Youhaiella tibetensis: one gene and its partners. The protein of the gene in region 1 binds, or shares a complex with, the protein of each later gene. Links are inferred from orthologs where the notes say so. Each region holds a gene or a part of one and is shown on either strand. Other genes may lie near its edges.

Evidence for each region.
Region 2: the proteins of FNA67_RS11940 (region 1) and pnp are in contact, whole or in part, in a cryo-EM structure (PDB 9QH0), measured with the Escherichia coli proteins. The link is inferred for Youhaiella tibetensis from one-to-one orthologs.
Region 3: the proteins of FNA67_RS11940 (region 1) and eno are in contact, whole or in part, in a solved structure (PDB 2FYM), measured with the Escherichia coli proteins. The link is inferred for Youhaiella tibetensis from one-to-one orthologs.

Annotation. Positions count from the first base shown.
Region 1 is NZ_CP041690.1:2,474,484-2,481,219, reverse strand. Bases 3,490-6,736 are described here. They hold FNA67_RS11940 (Rne/Rng family ribonuclease), read right to left. Parts: upstream 6,387-6,736; coding sequence 3,690-6,386; downstream 3,490-3,689. Other genes in these bases: FNA67_RS11945 (helix-turn-helix transcriptional regulator), read right to left, coding at 3,490-3,567. Also shown: aroQ (type II 3-dehydroquinate dehydratase), read right to left, coding at 1-149; FNA67_RS11960 (DsbA family protein), read right to left, coding at 234-1,091; FNA67_RS11955 (pyridoxal phosphate-dependent aminotransferase), read left to right, coding at 1,282-2,433; FNA67_RS11950 (VOC family protein), read right to left, coding at 2,440-2,808; more of FNA67_RS11945, read right to left, coding at 2,884-3,489. UniProt on the Escherichia coli protein: Endoribonuclease that plays a central role in RNA processing and decay. Required for the maturation of 5S and 16S rRNAs and the majority of tRNAs. Also involved in the degradation of most mRNAs.
Region 2 is NZ_CP041690.1:4,409,868-4,416,294, reverse strand. What follows is about bases 1,162-4,099. They hold pnp (polyribonucleotide nucleotidyltransferase), read right to left. Parts: upstream 3,730-4,099; coding sequence 1,594-3,729; downstream 1,162-1,593. Other genes in these bases: rpsO (30S ribosomal protein S15), read right to left, coding at 4,070-4,099; FNA67_RS21670 (ArsR/SmtB family transcription factor), read right to left, coding at 1,162-1,494. Outside these bases: FNA67_RS21685 (SRPBCC family protein), read right to left, coding at 1-95; FNA67_RS21680 (SRPBCC domain-containing protein), read right to left, coding at 170-658; FNA67_RS21675 (SRPBCC family protein), read right to left, coding at 677-1,150; more of FNA67_RS21670, read right to left, coding at 1,147-1,161; more of rpsO, read right to left, coding at 4,100-4,339; FNA67_RS21655 (sensor histidine kinase), read right to left, coding at 4,501-6,252; FNA67_RS21650 (serine hydrolase), read left to right, coding at 6,401-6,427. UniProt on the Escherichia coli protein: Involved in mRNA degradation. Catalyzes the phosphorolysis of single-stranded polyribonucleotides processively in the 3'- to 5'-direction. Also involved, along with RNase II, in tRNA processing.
Region 3 is NZ_CP041690.1:2,242,574-2,249,019, reverse strand. The notes cover bases 2,532-5,488. They hold eno (phosphopyruvate hydratase), read left to right. Parts: upstream 2,532-3,349; coding sequence 3,350-4,627; downstream 4,628-5,488. Other genes in these bases: FNA67_RS10870 (low affinity iron permease family protein), read right to left, coding at 5,373-5,488; FNA67_RS10875 (nuclear transport factor 2 family protein), read right to left, coding at 4,683-5,297; FNA67_RS10885 (SRPBCC family protein), read left to right, coding at 2,725-3,222; FNA67_RS10890 (ArsR/SmtB family transcription factor), read left to right, coding at 2,532-2,728. Outside these bases: FNA67_RS10905 (ABC transporter permease), read right to left, coding at 1-444; FNA67_RS10900 (ABC transporter permease), read right to left, coding at 448-1,236; FNA67_RS10895 (ABC transporter ATP-binding protein), read right to left, coding at 1,245-2,243; more of FNA67_RS10890, read left to right, coding at 2,366-2,531; more of FNA67_RS10870, read right to left, coding at 5,489-5,792; FNA67_RS10865 (FtsB family cell division protein), read left to right, coding at 5,970-6,317; pdhA (pyruvate dehydrogenase (acetyl-transferring) E1 component subunit alpha), read left to right, coding at 6,440-6,446. UniProt on the Escherichia coli protein: Catalyzes the reversible conversion of 2-phosphoglycerate (2-PG) into phosphoenolpyruvate (PEP). It is essential for the degradation of carbohydrates via glycolysis.

The DNA of each region.
Region 1 (6,736 bases):
CGGAAATCCAGCTTCAGCCCCAGGGAATTGGCGTCTTCCTTGCAGAGCTTTTCGATATCGGCGAGGGTCTGCGAACCATAGGTGCCCGGCTCACGGGTGCCCAGGAGATTAAGGTTCGGCCCGTTGAGGACGAGTATGCGTTTGGCCATGATCTTCGGGTTTTGCCTTGTCGCCCGTGCTGACGCAAGCTGCACTATACGAAATGCACGGAAAACGCAAAGCCACTAGGGGCTTCAGCCGCTCGTGCACACCGTCTCACCGCACGCGCGCACGTTGGAGATGCGTCCGCGCAGCTCGTCCAGCCCGATGGCGCCCGGGATCAGCTCGTTGCCGATGATGTAGGTCGGGGTGCCGGTGATGTTGAGCGCCTTGGCCAGCCGATAGGTATTCTCGATGGCCGTGCTCACTTCCTCGCTGCCCATTTTGAGGGCGAGGTCGACCTTGCTCATGCCCAGCTTCTGCGCCTCGTCGAGCGCCGTTTCGGCGGTCACCTTGCCGCGCGAGGTGAAGAGGGCCTGGTGGAAAGTCCAGTAGTCCACGTCCTTGTCCTTGCCCACCAGCACCGCCACGCGCGCCGCATCCACCGATTCCTTGGAGAGGATGGGGAATTCCTTGAGGATCACCTTGAGGTTGGGATCTTCCGCCAGGAGCGTCGCCAGGTCGGGCAGGGCGTTGCGGCAGTAGCCGCAATTGTAGTCGAACATCTCGACCAGCGTGACGTCGCCATTGGGGTTGCCCAGGACCACGTGGTCCGGGTCGTTGTAGATGGCGTCGCTCATCTGGGCGATCAGGCTCTTGGCCTTGTCGCGCTGTTCGGCGCGGAGCTGGGTGTCCAATGCCTCCGAGACGCGCTGGAGGATTCGCGGATTGCCGAGCAGGTAGCTCTCGATCATCGGGTTAAGCTTGTCCTGGTCGATCGCTGCCGTCTCGACCGGAACCGGCGCGGCGTCGGCGCGCTCCTTGAGCACGTCCTCGACCACCGAGCGCACCTGGGCGGTATCGAGCGCCTGGGGTTGCTTGTAAAGCGACACCGCCAGTCCACCTGCCAGAATGCCGGCTAGGGCAACGAGAGCGATGGTCAGGCGGGACATGGACAACTCCGTGAATCGTAAGCGAGCCGACAGATAGCAGGTTTGTCGACGCGCGGGCACCCGCGCGCATTCGCGCCCGCACGGAAGCAATCAACTCTTGTTGAGCCGTCCGGTTGTGGGCGCGCGGCGATCCGGACGCTTGATCCGGCTGCAATCCTCAGGCAGACCGGGGGCTCAAACGGATAAGCCCATGACCACCGCACCTGATATCGGCCTCAAGCCCTTCCACGCCATGGAGATGGTGACCCTCGCCCAGGAGATCGAGGCCAAGGGGCGCACCGTGTGTCATCTCGAAGTGGGCGAACCCGCCGCGCCGCCGGCGCCCCGCGTGCTCGAGGCCGTGCGCGCCGCCTTGCCGCAGCCGCAACGCTATACGGCCTCCAAAGGATTGATCGAGTTGCGCGAAGCGCTGGTGCACTATTACGAGTCCCAGCATGGGGTTAGCGCTGATCCTCAATCCATCATGGTAACGATGGGCTCGTCGGCCGGCTTCATCCTGGCTTTCCATGCCGCCTTCCGTCCGGGGGCGAAGATCGCGGTGACGCGGCCGGGCTATCCGGCCTATCTCAATACGCTCGATGGCCTCGGCTTCCGCGCCGTCGAAATCCCGGTGAGCGCCTCTTCGGGCTGGCGCCTGACCGCCGCCGATATCGAAGCGGCGCATGCGGCCGAACCCTTCGAGGGACTGCTCTTTGCCAGCCCCGCAAACCCCACCGGCGCCGCGGTCGATCGGGCCGGGTTGGCAGAGATCGTTGCCGCCTGCGCCCGGCTGGGTGTGCGTTTCATTTCCGACGAGATCTATCACGGGCTCGATTATCGGGGCCCCTCGGTCAGCGCGCTCGAGCTGACGCGCGACGCCATCGTCATCAACAGCTTCTCCAAATACTATTGCATGACCGGCTGGCGCGTCGGCTGGATGGTGCTGCCGGACGATTTGGTGCGTCGCGCAGAAATGCTCCAGCAGAACTTCTTCATCTCGGCTCCCACCCTGAGCCAGGTGGCGGCTACGGTCGCCCTTGGCGAGCGCGACTATTCGGAAGAGCAGAAGGCGCGTTATGCCGCCAACCGGCATCTGCTCAACGATGGGCTGGCGAGCCTCGGGCTCGGCACGGGGCAGGTGGCCGAAGGGGCCTTCTATGCCTATGCCGACGTGGGGCGCTTCACCAACGATTCCCTGGCGTTCAGCAAGGAACTGCTCAACGTGGCGGCCGTGGCCGCCACGCCGGGCATCGACTTCGATCGCGTCAACGGCAACCGCTTCGTGCGTTTCTCCTATGCCGGCTCGCGCCAGACGATCGAAGAGGCATTGGCGCGGATGCAGATGTTCCTCATCGGGCGCTGAGCTGGTTCAGCGCGGGTTCGGCGCGAAGGGCCGCAGGCGGTGCCCGTCGGCATCGCTGGCGACGAAGGTGAAGCCGAAATCCATCTCGGTCGGGGTCTGTTCGATCTTGAGGCCGAGAGTCTTCCAGTCATCGTAAGTCTTTGTGACAGAAGCCTTATCCGCCAGCGAGAACGAGAGCTCGCTGCCGCCGGCTGGCTTGGGGGCGGGTTCCATTTCAGTTGCCTGCCAGAGGCCGACCTTGAAGCCGTTGGCCAGCACATAGAGAACGAACGTCTCCGAGTTCTCCACGGGCGAGACGCCTAGGATGCGGTCATAGACCTTGGCGCTTTCGCGCGGGTCCTTTACCGCCAGAAGGATGTAGTCGAGGGTGGACATCTGTTCTCTCCGTCATCGTGTTGATGGGAGAAGCCTAGGGGCGGGCGCTGACAGTTTCCGGCAGTGGCGGCACGGTCACGGACCGCTATCAGGCGGGATGCCCTGGGTCTGGCGCCATTCCTTGAGCAGCGCGGCGCGTCGGCGCGGATAGCGCTCGTCCACCGCCTTGATGGCGGTGATGCGGTCGGTGCGGAAGTGGCGGAAGTCGTTTCGCAACTCGCACCAGGCCACCACGATCCGTACATGGTCGAAGAAGCCTATGGCGAAGGGCCAGATGGTGCGGGCCGTCTCGCCATAGGTGATGGCCAGCTTGTGTTCCTGGCGGATGGCGTCGCGGATCAGGCGGGCATCGACCAGGTCGACCGGCTGGGTGCGCGGTCCCACGAGCAGCGTTGCGGCCTCGACCTCGCGGCGCAGTTCGCCCGGCAGCACGGCGGCGATCTTGGCCAGGGCATTGGCGGCCGCCGAGCCCAGGCTCGGGTCGTCGGCGCGGCGCGCCACCCAACGCGAGCCGAGCACCAGCGCCTCGAGTTCTTCGACCGAGAACATCAGCGGGGGCAGGGTGAAGCCAGGGCGCATTACATAGCCCATGCCGGGTTCGCCCTCAATGTCGGCGCCCTGCGCCTGGAGCGTGGCGATGTCGCGATAGAAGGTGCGCATCGAGATGCCAAGTTCCTGCGCCAGGGCATGGCCGGGAACCGGGTTGCGGTGTCGGCGCAGGATTTGCAGCAGTTCGAGCAGGCGTTCGGTGCGGGACAAGGGGATGCGATCTCGATGTTCGTCGGGACGATAACACGCTGGTGCGCGCTGGCGATCCCTGGCCCAAAAGTTCGGGGCGGGATCGTGTGATCCCGCCCCGTTTTCATTCAAATTTTATCGTTTCAGCTGCCCAGGAAACCGCGCTGCCACCAGCCGGCCTTCTTCTTGGGCTGCTCTTCGGCGGCGGGGGCTTCCGGTGCCGACGTCGAGCTCACGATGATCTCGTCGGGCGGCAAGGCCTTCTTGCGGCTCTTCTTTTCCGGTTCGGCCGGCGCTTCGGCGGCCCCTTCCGGCTCGGCTGCGGGCGCAGTTTCGGTCACGGCGGGAGCGGCAACGGCTTCCTCGGCGGCGGCCGCCTTCTTGCGCGTCCGGGTGCGCTTGGGCTTGGCCTCGGCAGCCGGCTCCTCGGCGACAGCTTCCGCTGCGGGAGCAACGGCCTCGGCGGCAGGGGCTTCCTCGGCCGGAGCGGCCTTCTTGCGGGTGCGGGTGCGCTTGGGCTTTTCGGCAACCACTTCCTCGGCGGGCGTGGCGGCCTCGGCCTCGGCAACCACCGGCTCGGGGGCAGGGGCTTCGGCCACTGCTTCCACGACCGGTGCCTCGGCGGCGGCTTCAGCCGGCTCGGCCTCGGCTACGGCCTCTGCCGCAGGAGCCTCGCCGTTCTCGGCATTCTCGAACTGCTCGCCGTTCTCGCGACGGTTGCGACGGCCACCGCGGCGACCGCGGCGGCGGCGCTTGCGCGGCTCGCCGTTCTCGTCGCGCTGGGAGGCATTGGCCTCTTCGCCGGCAGCTTCCTCGTCGCCTTCGTCCTCATCGCCTTCGGCGTCGCTTTCGGGCGCCTGGCGCTGCTGGGGCTGGGCATGGCGCTCGCCCTCGCCGCGCTCGCCACCACGGCGGCGGCGGCGACGACGACGGCGGGAGTCGCCTTCGCCACCGTTCTCGCTGGAACGGGCGGAGACTTCTTCCTCGGCGCCTTCGGTCTCTTCGACTTCCTCGTCCTCGATGACCTCGTCCATGGCGGCGGTGTCCACGCGCACATGGTCGGTGTTGGTCGCGGTCTGCTCGCTGTAGTGATGGACGCGCGTTTCACCCTTTTCGATATTGAACTGGGTGCCGGTCAGCTTGGCGTCGGCCGTGATGGTGATCGAGAGGCGATACTTTTCCTCGAGCGCGGTCAGCGTGTCGCGCTTGGTGTTGAGGATATAGAGCGCCACGTCCATCGGCACGCGGACATTGATCGACTGGCCGGGGCGGCGCAGCACGGTGTCTTCCACGTGGCGCATGACCATCAGGGCCACGCTTTCCACCGAGCGGATGAGGCCCGTGCCCTCGCAGAGCGGGCACTTGTGGGTCGAGCTTTCGACAACGCCGAAGCGGATGCGCTGGCGGCTCATTTCCATCAGGCCGAAATGGCTGATGCGGCCGACCTGGATGCGCGCTCGGTCGTTCTTGAGGCAATCCTTGAGCTTGCGCTCCACCGCCCGGTTGGAGCGGTTCTCGATCATGTCGATGAAGTCGATCACGATCAGGCCCGCCAGGTCGCGCAGGCGCAGTTGCCGGGCGATTTCCTCGGCCGCCTCCAGGTTCGTCTGGAGCGCGGTGTCCTCGATATTGTGTTCCTTGGTGGCGCGACCGGAGTTCACGTCGATCGAAACCAGGGCTTCGGTCGGGTTGATCACCAGGTAGCCGCCCGAGGGCAGGGTCACCTGCGGGGAGAACATCGCGTCGAGCTGGTTCTCCACGTTGTACTTGGAGAACAGCGGCTGGTCGTCCCTGTACTGCTGCACGTTCTTGGCGTGCGAGGGCATGATCATGCGCATGAAGTCCTTGGCTTCGCGGTAGGCGTTGTCGCCCGCCACCCAGACTTCATCGATATCCTTGTTGTAGAGGTCGCGGATGGTCCGCTTGATGAGCGAGCCTTCCTCGTAGACCAGGCTCGGCGCCTGGCTGCGCAGCGTCAGGTTGCGCACGTTCTCCCAGAGCCGCAGCAGGTATTCGTAGTCGCGCTTGACCTCGGCCTTGGTGCGCGAGGCGCCGGCCGTGCGCAGGATCACGCCCATGCCCTGGGGCACGTCGAGATCGGCGGTGATTTCCTTGAGGCGCTTGCGGTCGGCCGCGTTGGTGATCTTGCGCGAGATGCCGCCGCCACGGGCGGTATTGGGCATGAGCACCGAGTAGCGACCGGCGAGCGAGAGATAGGTGGTCAGGGCCGCGCCCTTGTTGCCGCGCTCTTCCTTGACGACCTGCACCAGCATCACCTGGCGGCGCTTGATCACTTCCTGGATCTTGTACTTGCGCGCGTTGTTGCTGCGACGGCGCTCGGGGACCTCGTCCTCGACCGTGTCACCGCCACCGACGCTCTCGACCGGCTCGTTGGAGACGGGAGCTTCCTCGATGTGGCTGTGCGCGCCTTCCATGTCCTGCGTGTCCGCCTCGGCGTCAGGCTCGCTGACACCGGCAGGCAGGCTGATGGACGTCTCGGCGGCGGCCTCTGCGGCTGCGGCGGAGGGCTCGTGGTCGTGGTGGTCGTCGTCGTGCTCTTCGTCGCGCAGCAGGGCTTCGCGGTCGGCCACGGGGATCTGGTAGTAGTCGGGATGAATTTCGCTGAAGGCGAGGAAACCGTGACGGTTGCCGCCGTATTCAACGAACGCCGCCTGCAGGGACGGCTCCACTCGGGTAACCTTGGCGAGGTAGATATTGCCTCGCAGCTGCTGCCTCTGGGCAGACTCGAAATCGAACTCTTCGAGCCGATTTCCGCTAGTGACTACAACGCGCGTTTCTTCCGGGTGGATGGCATCCACCAGCATTCTCTTGGTTGGCATAAAGTGTAGCTCCGCGCCTTCGCGCGCCAACAGCGTAGGGCCGGCGTGCCGGCAACCTCCGTGCAGCGCCGTGCGAGGCGAATGGTTCTTCTGGGGGTGTAGCGCCAAATATCGGATTGAGTCTGGCACCGCTGGTTTGACGGATGGTCAAAGCCGAAAAGAGAGGCGTGACAAGTGCGCAACCGTTGTCGGTGATTGCGTCGCGTGCTGTCCGCCCTATGGCCATCTGACCTCTTCCTAGTGGGCAAGCCTTCGACCTGTCACCGGTCGCGGCCGCCGTCCGGTCCGCTTGGGAACCGAAATTCGGTAAGTGAAGCAAAAGCCGCCGCTTTTTCAGTGGGACACCGGAG
Region 2 (6,427 bases), 1.9 Mb from region 1 along the record:
TGGACGTCGGCCCAGGCCGCGAAGACCCGTGCGGGCGGCACCGGCAGGGTGCGTTCGATCACGAAAGTGCCGTAGGCGATGGAGCGTTCGGTCATTTGGCCGTCCTCATTGTTAAGCGATAACTTAAGTATCTACGCGAAGCGGAAAGAGTCAATGCTTAAGTTTGTGCTTAAGTGATTTTCTCGCGGAACAGGCCATCGAGACGGGCGAGGCGCAGCGTGGCACCATTGAAGCGGCCGCGCGGACTGTCGAGGCCATCGAGAAAGATGCCTTGCTCGCAATAGCGGATGGCGCAAGCCTCGCCACGAGGGGAGATCTCAAGACTGGCGAGGGAAGAGGAGCCGTGGCGGCCTTCTATGCGGATGTCGTAACTGAAGACGATGCGCGTGTCGGGCACGATCTCGCGATAGACGGCCTCGTAGGTGAAGCGCCGTCCGCACGAGGAGCGGCCATAGAGGAACTCACGCCCGCCGACGCGGAAATCGAGGCAGCGATGCTGGCTCTCGATCGAGAACCAGCGAGCCTTGCATGCGGGGGAGGACCAGGCGGCGAAGACTATTGCGGCGGGGGCCGGGAAGTCGCGTTCGAGGAGGAAGCTCGACCGGGTGAGGGACGGTCGCGGCCGGTCAGGGGCGTGATGGGGCAGAGTGGGGAGCATGGCCGTCCCCACCCCGGTTCAGGCGTCGGCGGCTTCGCGGGCTAGGAAATCGCCCAGCGTGTCGAGAAGATCGCGGGTACCCTGTTCGCGGCCGCCGGCGTCATCGAAGCCATCGAGGAACGCGCCCTGCTCGGTGAGGACGAGTTCGGTGCCGCCATCCTTGGGGCGCAGCTCGAGCGTTGCGACGGAGACCGAGATGCGCGTATCGTCCAAGTGCATGTCGTAGCTGTAGATGATGCGCTCGTTCTCGACGATGTCGTGGTAGATGGCGTTGAAGGTGTGGACCACCCCGCCCGGCGGGCCGCCCCGGCTCGTCTCGCGGCCTCCGACGCGGAAATCGAAGCTGTGCTCGTCCGGGCCCCATTCCTCCGGCCCGTTGAACCAGGCGGCCTTGCGCTTTGGATCGGCGAAGGCGGCAAAGACGCGGCGGGCGGGAACCGGATAGGTGCGGCGCAGGGTGAAGGTCGCGTGGGTGACCGAACGGGTCGTCATGATCGCTCTCCGTCATCTTCGGGATTGGCGGCAAGGAAATCGCCCAGCCGGTCGAGGCGTCGCACCCATTGCGTGCGCCGGTCGTTGATCCATTGCTCGGCGAGGCTCAGTGCGCCTGAATCGAGGGTGCAGGTGCGCACGCGCCCGACCTTTTCGCTTCTGACCAACCCGCTCTGCTCGAGCACCTGGAGGTGCTGGACGACGGCGGGCAGCGAGATCGGCAGCGGCTTGGCCAGTTCGCTCACCGAGGCCGGGCCGCGGCTCAGCCGCTCGACCATGCTGCGCCGGGTCGGATCGGCGAGCGCCTGGAACATGAGGTCGAGGGATGGATCTTGGTTAAGCATGCACTTAAGTATCGTCCGGCATGGCGAAGAGTCAAGCGGACAAAGCAAAGGGCCCGGATCGCTGCCGATCCGGGCCCCATCTTGTTGACTGGCTCAGCCTTATTCGGCGGCCGGGGTCTCTTCCTTGGCGATTTCCTTGCCGGTCGCCTGGTCGACGACCTTCATGGAAAGGCGAACCTTGCCGCGCTCGTCAAAGCCGAGGAGCTTGACCCAGACCTTGTCGCCTTCCTTGACCACGTCGGTGGTCTTGGCAACGCGCTGGTCGGCAAGCTGGGAGATGTGCACGAGGCCGTCCTTGGCGCCGAAGAAGTTCACGAACGCGCCGAAATCGGCGGTCTTGACCACGGTGCCCTGGTAGATGTGGCCGACTTCGGGCTCGTCGGTGATCGAGCGGATCCACTTGATCGCCGCGTCGATCGCCTTGCCGTCCGAGGACGAGACCTTGACGGTGCCGTCGTCGTTGATGTCGACCTTGGCGCCGGTCTTCTCGACGATCTCGCGGATGACCTTGCCGCCCGAACCGATGACTTCACGGATCTTGTCGGTCGGGATGGTGATCGACTCGATGCGCGGGGCGAATTCGCCCACGCTGTCGCGGCTGGAGGTGATGGCCTTGGCCATCTCGCCCAGGATGTGCTCGCGACCGCCCTTGGCCTGACCGAGGGCGACCTTCATGATCTCCTCGGTGATGCCGGCGATCTTGATGTCCATCTGGAGCGAGGTGACGCCGTCGGCGGTCCCGGCAACCTTGAAGTCCATGTCGCCCAGGTGATCTTCGTCACCCAGGATGTCCGAGAGCACTGCATAGCGCTCGCCCTCGAGGATGAGCCCCATGGCGATACCGGCGACCGGCTTCTTCATGGGAACGCCCGCATCCATCAGCGCCAGCGAGGTGCCGCAGACGGTGGCCATCGAAGAGGAGCCGTTGGACTCGGTGATCTCGGAGACAACGCGGATCGTGTACGGGAACTCTTCGGCCTTCGGGCGGATCGGGTTGATCGCGCGCCAGGCAAGCTTGCCGTGGCCGATTTCGCGGCGGCCGGGCGAACCCATGCGGCCGGTCTCGCCGACCGAATAGGGCGGGAAGTTGTAGTGCAGCATGAAGTTCACCTTGTCGGTGCCTTCGAGGCTGTCCACGAACTGCTCGTCATCGCCCGTGCCCAGGGTCGCAACGACCAGGGCCTGGGTTTCACCACGGGTGAAGAGGGCCGAGCCGTGCGTGCGCGGCAGGATGCCGACTTCGGCCACGATCGGGCGGACGGTGACGAGGTCACGACCGTCGATGCGCTTGCCGGTATCCAGGATGTTCCAGCGGACGATCTTGGCCTGGAGGTTGTGGATGACCTCGCCGAGAGCCTCGGCCGAAACGGTGCCGTCCTCGATGGCCTGGGCAAAGTGTTCCTTGACCTTGGCCTTGGCGGCGTCGACCGCGGCGTAGCGATCTTCCTTCTTGGTGATCTGGTAGGCGGCACGCAGGTCGGACTCGGCAACGGCGAGGACGTCCTTTTCGAGCGCCGAGTAATCGGGAGCCACGAAGTCGCGCGGATCCTTGGCAGCCTGCTCGGCCAGCTTGATGATGGCTTCGATGACCTTGCGGGACGCTTCATGGCCGAACATGACGGCGCCGAGCATCACCTCTTCGGAGAGTTCCTGGGCTTCCGATTCAACCATCAGCACGGCGTCGGCAGTGCCGGCCATGACGAGGTCGAGCTTGGAATCGACGCGCTTGTCGATGGGGGTGTTGAGCACGTACTCGCCATCGATATAGCCGACGCGGGCGGCGCCGATCGGGCCCATGAAGGGCACGCCGGAAATGGTGAGGGCGGCCGAGGCGGCGACCATGGCCAGCACGTCCGGTGCGTTCTCCATGTCATGCTGGAGAACGGTGACGATGACCTGGGTCTCGTTCTTGTAGCCATCGGGGAAGAGCGGGCGGATCGGACGGTCGATGAGGCGCGAGGTCAGCGTCTCGGCTTCGGTCGGGCGACCTTCGCGCTTGAAATAGCCACCCGGGATCTTGCCGGCGGCGAAGTATTTTTCCTGGTAGTTGACCGTCAGCGGGAAGAAGTCCTGGCCCGGCTTGGCCGACTTGGCCGACACGACGGTGGCCAGCACCACGGTCTCACCCAGGGTTGCGACCACCGCGCCATCGGCCTGGCGGGCAACCTTGCCCGTCTCGAGCGTCAGCGGCTGACCACCCCAGTTGAGTTCCACTTTGTGGGTATTGAAGAACATGTGTTGTCTTTCCTTGTGCCGGATTCCCGTTAGGCGCGGTGCGTAGGACCGCGAGGGACATATCCGGTGTGCCTTGCCGGACGCACCCCATGTGCAGAGCCGGCCCCAGGCACTCGTTTCCGCTCCGGCCGGAAGGCGCCGCCCATATGGGCCCTGACGCTTCCGCTTTGTCCTGGCGGAACATGGACAAGACAATGAGCAGCTCACCTGCGGTGACGTGTAAGCGGCCGATAATCCTGCCATGCTCCGTCAAATACCGGACTACGCATGGCCCGCCCGAAACGTGGGGCGGGAACGGCATGGGAGCGGACCCCCATGCCAAAGTTTAGCGCACCGCAGCTTAGCGGCGCAGACCGAGCCGTTCGATCAGGCTCTTGTAACGGGCTTCATCGACGTTCTTGACGTAGTCGAGCAGACGGCGACGGAGCGAAACAAGCTTGAGCAGACCGCGGCGGGAATGGTTGTCCTTGCCGTGGGTCTTGAAGTGTTCGGTGAGGTTGGCAATGCGCTCGGAGAGGATGGCGACCTGGACTTCGGGCGAACCGGTGTCGTCCTTCTTGGTCGCATATTCCTTGATCAGAGCGGCCTTGCGCTCGGCAGTGATCGACATCGGGTTATCCCTTCAAAGTTAAGAGGATTTGGGACGCTCGCTTCCGGGATGTCGTCCAGGAGGAGCCGCTACAGGACGGACAGGGTGCCCTCAGGCACTCTGCCGCTTGCCGGCCATATAGGGGAAAAGGGGCCCCAATACCAGCCAAATCTCTTTGAAGCTCAGTCGCCGGGCGGCTCGAGCGCCTCGGCCGGCTCGGCCTCTTCGCGCTTGGGGGCCAGAGGCTCGTCGGGGCGCCGGTTGGGGTTGAGGGCCTCGAGCGGAATGACGAAGCGCCATTCGATGCCGTCGCGATGGAGCGTGCGGGTGACGTCGGCGCCCAGGGAACCGCCGACCATGGAGTTGAGCACGGTGGTGCCGAAGCCGGTGCGCGCCGAGCGGCGGCGCTTGGTGGTCACGTGCTCGCGCCAGACCAGGTCCACCGCGTCGCCCAGGATGCGCCAGCTGACCTCGAGCCTGCCGGTCTCCTCAGCGAAGGCCCCGTACTTGACGGCGTTGGTGGCCAGCTCGTGGGCGGCCATGCCCACGATCTGGGAGGCCTGGGTGTTGAGCATGAGGGGCGGGCCTTCGATGGAGACGCGGGCCGGGTCCTGGGGCCGGAAGGGCTCGATCTGGCCGGTCAGGATGTCCTTGAGATCGACGCCGGTCATGCCCGAGGCAAGCAGCAGGTCCGTGGAGCGGGCGAGACCGAAGATACGGCGCTCGAAGCTGGTCACGAACTGGCTGACCGAGGTGGCGTTGCGCGCCGTCTGCTTGGCCATGGCGGCGATCACCGTCATCTGGTTCTTGGAGCGGTGGGCCAACTCGCGCATGAGGAAGCGCACCTCGCTCTCGGCCTTGCGGCGGCGGCGCGAGGCATCGCCAATGGCATCGGAGACCTGGGCGATCTCGGCGACCGGGTAGTTGCGCGCCGCCACGTCCTGGCCGGCACCGAGCCGCTTGGCATCGTCGGCGAGGCCCCGGACGGACCGGTTGATCTGCTGGGAAATCCAGACCACCAGCGCAACGATGAGCGCGGCCAGCATCAGCCCGCCCAGCACCAGGGAGAGCACGGCCTCGTTGAGCGGCTTCTCGATGACCTGGCGCGGGGCCCAGGCGACAACGCGCCAGGAGGCAGCCGTGGGTTCGGCGGCGACGGTCACGAATTGCTGGCCCGCCACGACCTCGTCGGTCCAGCGCCCGTTCTGGCCGAACTGGCCGTCCTCGGCCTGGAGGAACGGGTCGCCTGGGGAAAGTTCGGAAGCGTCCGAGGCGGCAAGGACGCGGTTGTCCTCATCGACCACGGCGATGTTCCAGCCATCGGGCAATTGCCGGGACTGGAGGGCGGAAGCGAGGTTCTGGGAGACTTCGTTGAGCGCCAGGGCGAGGTAACTGCCATCGCGCAGCTGGTAGCGCAGCAGGACGTTGAAGACCCAGTCGCGCGAATTGGCGCCCACGAAGACGTTGGAGACGACCGGCGCATCGGTGGCGAGCGCTTCGGCGGCGGCGCGCGGATTGGCGGTCTTGGGCAAGGGCGTCCCGAACGGCTGGCGGGTATTGAGCAATTGCTGGAAGCTCGGATCGAGCACCACCAGGTAGGAGCCGGTGCCGGCCAGGGCCTCGACCGCGCGCGCATGCACCCCGGCATAGTCGCCATTGGCCAGCGCCGGGTTGGTGGCGAGAACCTTGAGGGTGGTGGTCATCGATTCGACCTGCCGGTCGATCGCCTGCGCCACGGCCTGGCTGGTGGCCAGGGTCAGAGCGCGCACCACCTCGCCCTGCGCGTCGTTGTTGCGCTGGAGGAGGATGGCCGAAAAGATGAAGGCCGGCGCCAGGGTTATGAAGGCAAGTATGAAAAGGTAAGCGGCGATGGGTAGCGGCTTGGGATCGCCCTTTTTCCGCAGGGCCGGCAGAACCGGTCGTTTTTGGGTCATGTGCGCCTCTGATTGCCTGCCGACATTAAACCAGGCCACCGGTGGCGCAACAGTGACACTCCGGACGTCATTCCACCGTAAGGTGGCGTGGGAAGGATGCGGGGCAGCCGTCTGTCCGCGCGCGGGCGCGCTTTAGGAGTATGCAAGGATGAAGAACCTGATCCTGGCGGCATTC
Region 3 (6,446 bases), 230 kb from region 1 along the record:
GATGTTGCCGAAATTCCAGGCAACGTCGACCTGCAGGACGGCCCAGATCATGAGGCCGACGCCCAGGATGAAGTGGCCCAGGTAGCCGATGTTGAGGCCAGCGAAGGCGAGATAAGCCCAGGGGCTGAACGGCTTGACCAGCAGCGCCTCGAAGGTGCCGTTGCGGACTAGGTTCTGCATCTCGCGGAACTGGGTGAAGCTGAACGAGGCGCCCAGCGCATAGGCGAGCAACTGGAAGCTCAGCAGCAGGGCCAGCTCGGACCAATTCCAGCCTCCCAGGTTGCCGAAGCGCAGTAGCAGGATCCAGATGCCGGCGTAAGCCGCGCCGTAATTGATGATCTGCGCAATCCTGTCGAGGATGAAGGCGCCGCGATACTCCATCTGCGACTTGACGAAGAGTTTGACCAGGAAAGGCAGGACCTGTGGGGCAGTGCGCAGGCTCATAGGTTACCCTCCCTGGACCGTTATGCGCCGGGAGGCGCGATGCCAGAGGGCGGCGACGCCGAGCGTCGCGGCGAGCGTCCACAGAAGGCCATAGCCGAAATGGATCACGGTATCGGCCACCCCGAGCTTTCCGAGATAAACGGCCGCCGGGTAGTAGCCGACCCAGGCAAAGGGCAGGTGCAGGGCGATGGTGTCGAAGCCGGGCGGGAAGAACCAGAGCGGAATGAACATGCCCGAGAGCAGGATCATGAAGGCGCGGAATACCCAATCGAGCGAGAACGCCGTCATGAGCCAGAACGCCATAAGCCCGCAGATCGCCGACATCAGGAACAACAGCACGAAGGACTGAATCCAGAAAAGCACGAAGAACGCGGCGTGAAAAATGCTGGCCGGAGGGGAAAGGCCGTAGACCAGCGCGGTGACCACAGCCGTCGGCAGCACGATGGTGATGAGCGCGAAGAGCATCTTTCCGCCTTCCACCGAGAACAGGTAGAGCGGGTAGCGCAATGGCTTGAGCAGGAACACGGCGACGTCGCCCGTGCGGATCGAGTCTCCGATACCGTAGAGAAGTTCGCGATTGTCCCAGGCGGCAAAGAGCGAGCCGGCGACCACTGAATAGGTGATCATGTCGGGCAGGGTGATGCCCGCCACGCTTTGGACGCCGGTGAACACCGCCATCCAGATCGCGATCTTGACGAAGATGAGCAGCAGTTCGCCGAAGATGGTTGCCCACACTTCACCCCGGTAAGCGAGGCGGGTCTGGAAGGCGCTCGATGCAAAGGCCAGGTACATGGCGCGCCTCAGGCCGAAACGATGGCGGGACGGCGCTGGTAGAAGGTGCGGATGACCTCCTCGATGCCGGGTTCTTCGATTTCGACGTCGCGCAGGTCGTGGCCGGTGCCCAGTTCTGCGAGGAGGTCGAGGAGCGATGCCGCCTCGTTGTCGACCAGGAAGTGCTTGCGCAGGCCCTCGTCGCTGGTCAGGCTGGCGGAGGGCAGGGCGATGGGACCAGGATCGGAGCCGAATTCGAGCGTCAGGCGGCGCTTGGCGCCCAGAGAGGCCCGCAGGCGCCCCAACTCGCCGTCGAACAGCAGCTTGCCGTCATCGACCATGATCAGGCGCGGGCAGATTTCCTCGATGTCCTGCAGGTCGTGGGTGGTCAGGATGATGGTGACGCCGCGCTCGCGGTTCACCTGCGCCAGGAACTTGCGCACGGCATCCTTGGCGACGACGTCCAGCCCGATCGTGGGTTCGTCCAGGAACAGCACCTTGGGGTCATGGAGCAGCGCCATGACGACTTCGGCGCGCATGCGCTGGCCCAGGCTGAGCTGGCGGACGGCACGGTCGAGAAACGGCGCCAGTCCAAGCATGGCACTGAGGTGCTTGAGGTTCTCCTCGAAGCGAGCCTCGGCGATGTCGTAGATGCGGCGGTGGAGCTGGAAGGAATCGATGACGGGCAGGTCCCACCAGAGCTGGCTGCGCTGCCCGAAGACCACGCCAATCTCCCAGGCGTTGGTCATGCGCTGTTCATGCGGGGTGCGGCCGAGCACCGAAACCGAGCCAGTGGTCGGGACCAGGATGCCTGTCATCATCTTGATCATGGTGGACTTGCCGGCCCCATTGGGCCCCAGATAGCCCACCGCTTCGCCCGCATCGATGGAGAATGAGACGTCGTTCACCGCCACGACCTCGGTGTAGTCGTGCGTGAAAAGGCTCTTGATGGCGCCCGAAATGCCAGGGAAACGCTTGTGTTGCCGGAACCGCTTGCTGACGGCCTGCGTCTGGATGATTGGTGCCATGATTTCCCCCGGGGATCGAAATCTAGACGATTCCGCGCCCGTGTCACGCCAACCGCTCCGTGTTGACCTTTCTCACGAACTTGCGTATTTACGCAAACACGTAATTAGCAAGTTGAGCAAATATGCAGGACGCCCTTAGCGCCACCTTCGCCGCCCTTGCAGATCCGACGCGACGCGCAATGCTGGCGCGGCTTTCGCAAGGTCCTGCGACGGTCAACGAACTGGCCGAACCCTTTCCAATCAGCCTCCCGACCGTGTCGCGCCATCTCAAGGTGCTTGAGGAAGCGGGGCTCGTCGTCAAGGAGCGCGCGGCCCAGTACCGGCCTTGCCGCCTCGAGGCGGCCCCGCTGGAAGCGGCGGACGAGTGGCTGGGGCAATATCGTGCCTTCTTCAGCGAGCGCTTCGATCGCCTCGACGAGAAGGTCAGGCAGATCATGGCAGCCCGGTCTGCCGCAAAAGGATCAACAGGAGGAGACGAGAAATGACCCCAAGCTATGCCCTTGGACGAGGGATCGAATTGCGCCGCACGTTCGATGCGCCGCCCGAAGTCGTGTTCGACGCCTGGACCGACGCGGGCCTCCTGGATTGGTTCTTCAACCCGGGCATGCCGGTTTCCGAGCCGATTTCGGTCGACCTGCGGGTAGGGGGTGCGTGGCGCCAGCACATGGTGGTCAATGCCGACACCCAGTACATGACCGGCGGCATCTATCGCGAGATCGTGCCGGCTCGGAAACTGGTCTTCACCTGGGGCGCGGTCGGTGGTTGGCCCAGCCTCGATCCAGGGAACATCGATGACGCGCCGCTCGTCACGATCCTTTTCGAGCCTCGCGGGGAGCAAACCGAGATGATCTTCCGGCTGCAGCTTGCCGATCACCTGAGCGAAGACAAGACCAGGGAATGGCTGGAGATGGGCATGGGCGAGGGCTGGGGCATGACCATCGATCGGCTCGTCGCCCAGCTGCGCAGCGAAGCGGCCTGATCGCCTCGGGAACTGCATCGATTTCGCGGGCGCGGCAGGTATTTTTGCCGTGCCCTCTTTTAACTGTCACAAAGCTTCAATATGAGGGGCCGAACAAGGGCAAACCTAGCGTTGGAAGGGACTTTTCATGTCTGGCATCATCGACGTCGTCGCGCGGCAGATCTTCGACAGCCGCGGCAATCCTACCGTGGAAGTCGACGTGGTTCTGGACGATGGAAGTTTCGGGCGAGCGGCGGTTCCCTCGGGCGCTTCGACCGGCGCGCATGAAGCTGTGGAGCTGCGTGACGGCGGCCCGGCGTTCCTGGGCAAGGGCGTCACCAAGGCGGTCGATAACGTCAACACCATCATCGCCGATGAGATCGAGGGCATGGATGCTCTCGACCAGATCGCGCTGGACCAGGCGCTGATCGAACTCGACGGCACCCCCAACAAGTCCAAGCTCGGCGCCAACGCCATCCTGGGCGTGTCCCTCGCCGTTGCCAAGGCGGCGGCCGAGTCCTCCATGCTGCCCTTCTACCGCTATATCGGCGGGCCGAACGCGCACGTGCTGCCGGTTCCGATGATGAACATCATCAACGGTGGCGCCCATGCCGACAATCCGATCGACATGCAGGAATTCATGATCATGCCGGTGGGCGCCGAAAGCATCGCCCATGCCGTGCAGATCGGCTCGGAAATCTTCCATACCCTCAAGAAGGGCCTGGCGGCCGAAGGGCACAACACCAATGTGGGCGACGAAGGCGGTTTCGCGCCGAACCTTAAGTCCGCCGAGGAAGCCCTCAGCTACATCGTCAAGTCGATCGAGAAGGCCGGCTACAAGCCCGGCGAGGACGTGTTCCTGGGTCTCGATTGCGCTTCGACCGAATATTACAAGAACGGCAAGTACGAGATGGCCGGCGAAGGCAAGTCGCTGACCTCGCTCGAGAACGTCAAGTTCCTCGAGGGCCTGGTGTCGCGCTTCCCGATCATTTCCATCGAAGACGGCATGGCCGAGGACGACTGGGAGGGCTGGAAGGCCCTGACCGAGACCTTGGGCAAGAAGGTCCAGCTCGTGGGCGACGATCTTTTCGTCACCAACACCGAGCGCCTCAAGTCCGGCATCAAGATGGGCGTGGCCAATTCCATCCTGGTCAAGGTCAACCAGATCGGTTCGCTTTCGGAAACGCTCGACGCCGTGGATACCGCGCACCGCGCCGGCTACACGTCCGTGATGTCGCACCGCTCCGGCGAGACCGAGGATTCGACGATTGCCGATCTCGCGGTCGCCCTCAATTGCGGTCAGATCAAGACAGGGTCGCTCTCGCGCTCGGACCGGCTGGCCAAGTACAACCAGCTCATCCGCATCGAGGAAATGCTGGGCAACGCCGCCGTCTATGCGGGCCGCAGCGTCCTCAAGAACCAGTAAGACGCTCGCGTCAAATCGCACCATCCGGAAGGGGCCGCTCGCGGCCCCTTTTTCGTTAGTGCCCAGTCCACCTGTGTGGCTTTCCTCCAAGCCAGTTGGAACCGGACACATAGAGGGCCTCGACCTCCGGGCCGTCGAGCCCCGGCATGTCCCGCTTGACGGTGTAGCCGACGCGCGTTTGCAGATAGGCCAGGTGCCGATAGCCGACAGGAAAGAGGGCGAGGAGGTCACCAGACAGGCGCAGGGTTGCCGCAGGATCGACAGGATCCATACGGTCCTTCTCATAGATCGGCTGGCGCAGCACGAGACCCCAGCGCGCATCGCGCCGCTCGAAGAAATCGTAGAACCGGCCGGTGCAAACGACGTCCACCTCGACGTCATCCACCAGGGCGCGCTGGGAGATGGTCATCTTGGTCTGCGCGATGGCCCGGTCCCCGGCGAGGTCGATCGTGGAGCCGCCCAGAAAGTGGAGGATACGCACACCGTTGTCGTATCCGGACTGGCTTACCTGGATGAACTCTTCAGCCGATCCCTGGAACCATGTGGCCATCATGCGGCCGTCGGAGTGCCAGACCTGCCGGAAGCGATCCCAGAGGCGTGCGTCGCGGAAGATCGCCCAATCCTCGACCAACTGGCGGATAACCAGGCGCGTTTCGAAATCCCGATCCAATTGCTCACCGGACAGCTCGAAGGACGAGGTGACTATACGTCGGGCTCCCAATCCGAGCCAGCCTGTGGCGTCAAGCTAGTTGGCGGTAGCCCGCTTGGATCGCGTCCGAGCCTTTGTCCTGGGCTTCGGGGCGTCGGCCTTGACCTTCTGGCTGTCGCAAAGATCGCGCAACTGCCGGATCTCCTCGTCGGTGAGCTTTTCTGCTCCTATGAACCGGTTCTCGGCCTTGCTGGCCGCCAGGATGAGTTCATCGAGTTTTAGCTGCAGCGCCAGGCCGTCCCGGTTCTGCGAGCTCTGCAGCACGAACACCATCAGGAAGGTGATGATCGTTGTTCCGGTGTTGATCACCAGTTGCCAGGTCTCCGAATAGCCGAAAATCGGCCCGCTGACGGCCCACACCACGACGAGCGCAACGGCGAGGGCAAAGGTGATGGGCTGACCTGTCGCCTTGGAGACGGCGTGCGACATGCGATTGAATAGATCCTTGATGGCCATGGCGTTCCTCTCGGTTGGTGTCACAACCGACAAGCCCACCGGAGCGTTCCCGTGCTGATCGCATGCCCCTAAACCCGGTCTTAACCCTGTCCGGGGCAAAGTGCGAACGTCCTCCATCATGCACTGCGCACCATGCCCACCCGTCTCAAACGCCCTCCATTCTGGCGCCCGCTCGCGATGACCGCCGCCCTTGTCGGGTTCCAGGGCTATCTCGGCTACAGCGCGCTCAACGGCCAGTTCGGAACGTTGAGCCAGGAGCAGATGAAGGCCGATATCGAGGAACTCAAGGCGCAATCGTCCGTTCTTCAGGCCGAGATCGATTCCTACCGCCACCGGGCCAGCCTTTTCGACCCCGCACGGCTCGATCCGGACATCCTCACCGAGCAGGCGAGGGCGATGCTGAGCATGGCCCGTCCCGAAGACGTGGTGGTGATGGTTGATCCTAACGGTAAACCGATTGCCGGTTCATCGCCCGGATTAGCTGAACGGCAGTTAACCGACATTATTGAAGACGGCATAGACTGATAGCACGTTTTCTTCGCGTAAAACTTCGCTTGGTACCTGCGACACTCTTGCGCTATTCTCCCCGCCTGTGGCCTTATGGGCCAAACTGACTGCGGCACCCCTTATTATTCGGAGCATAGCCCATGGCGC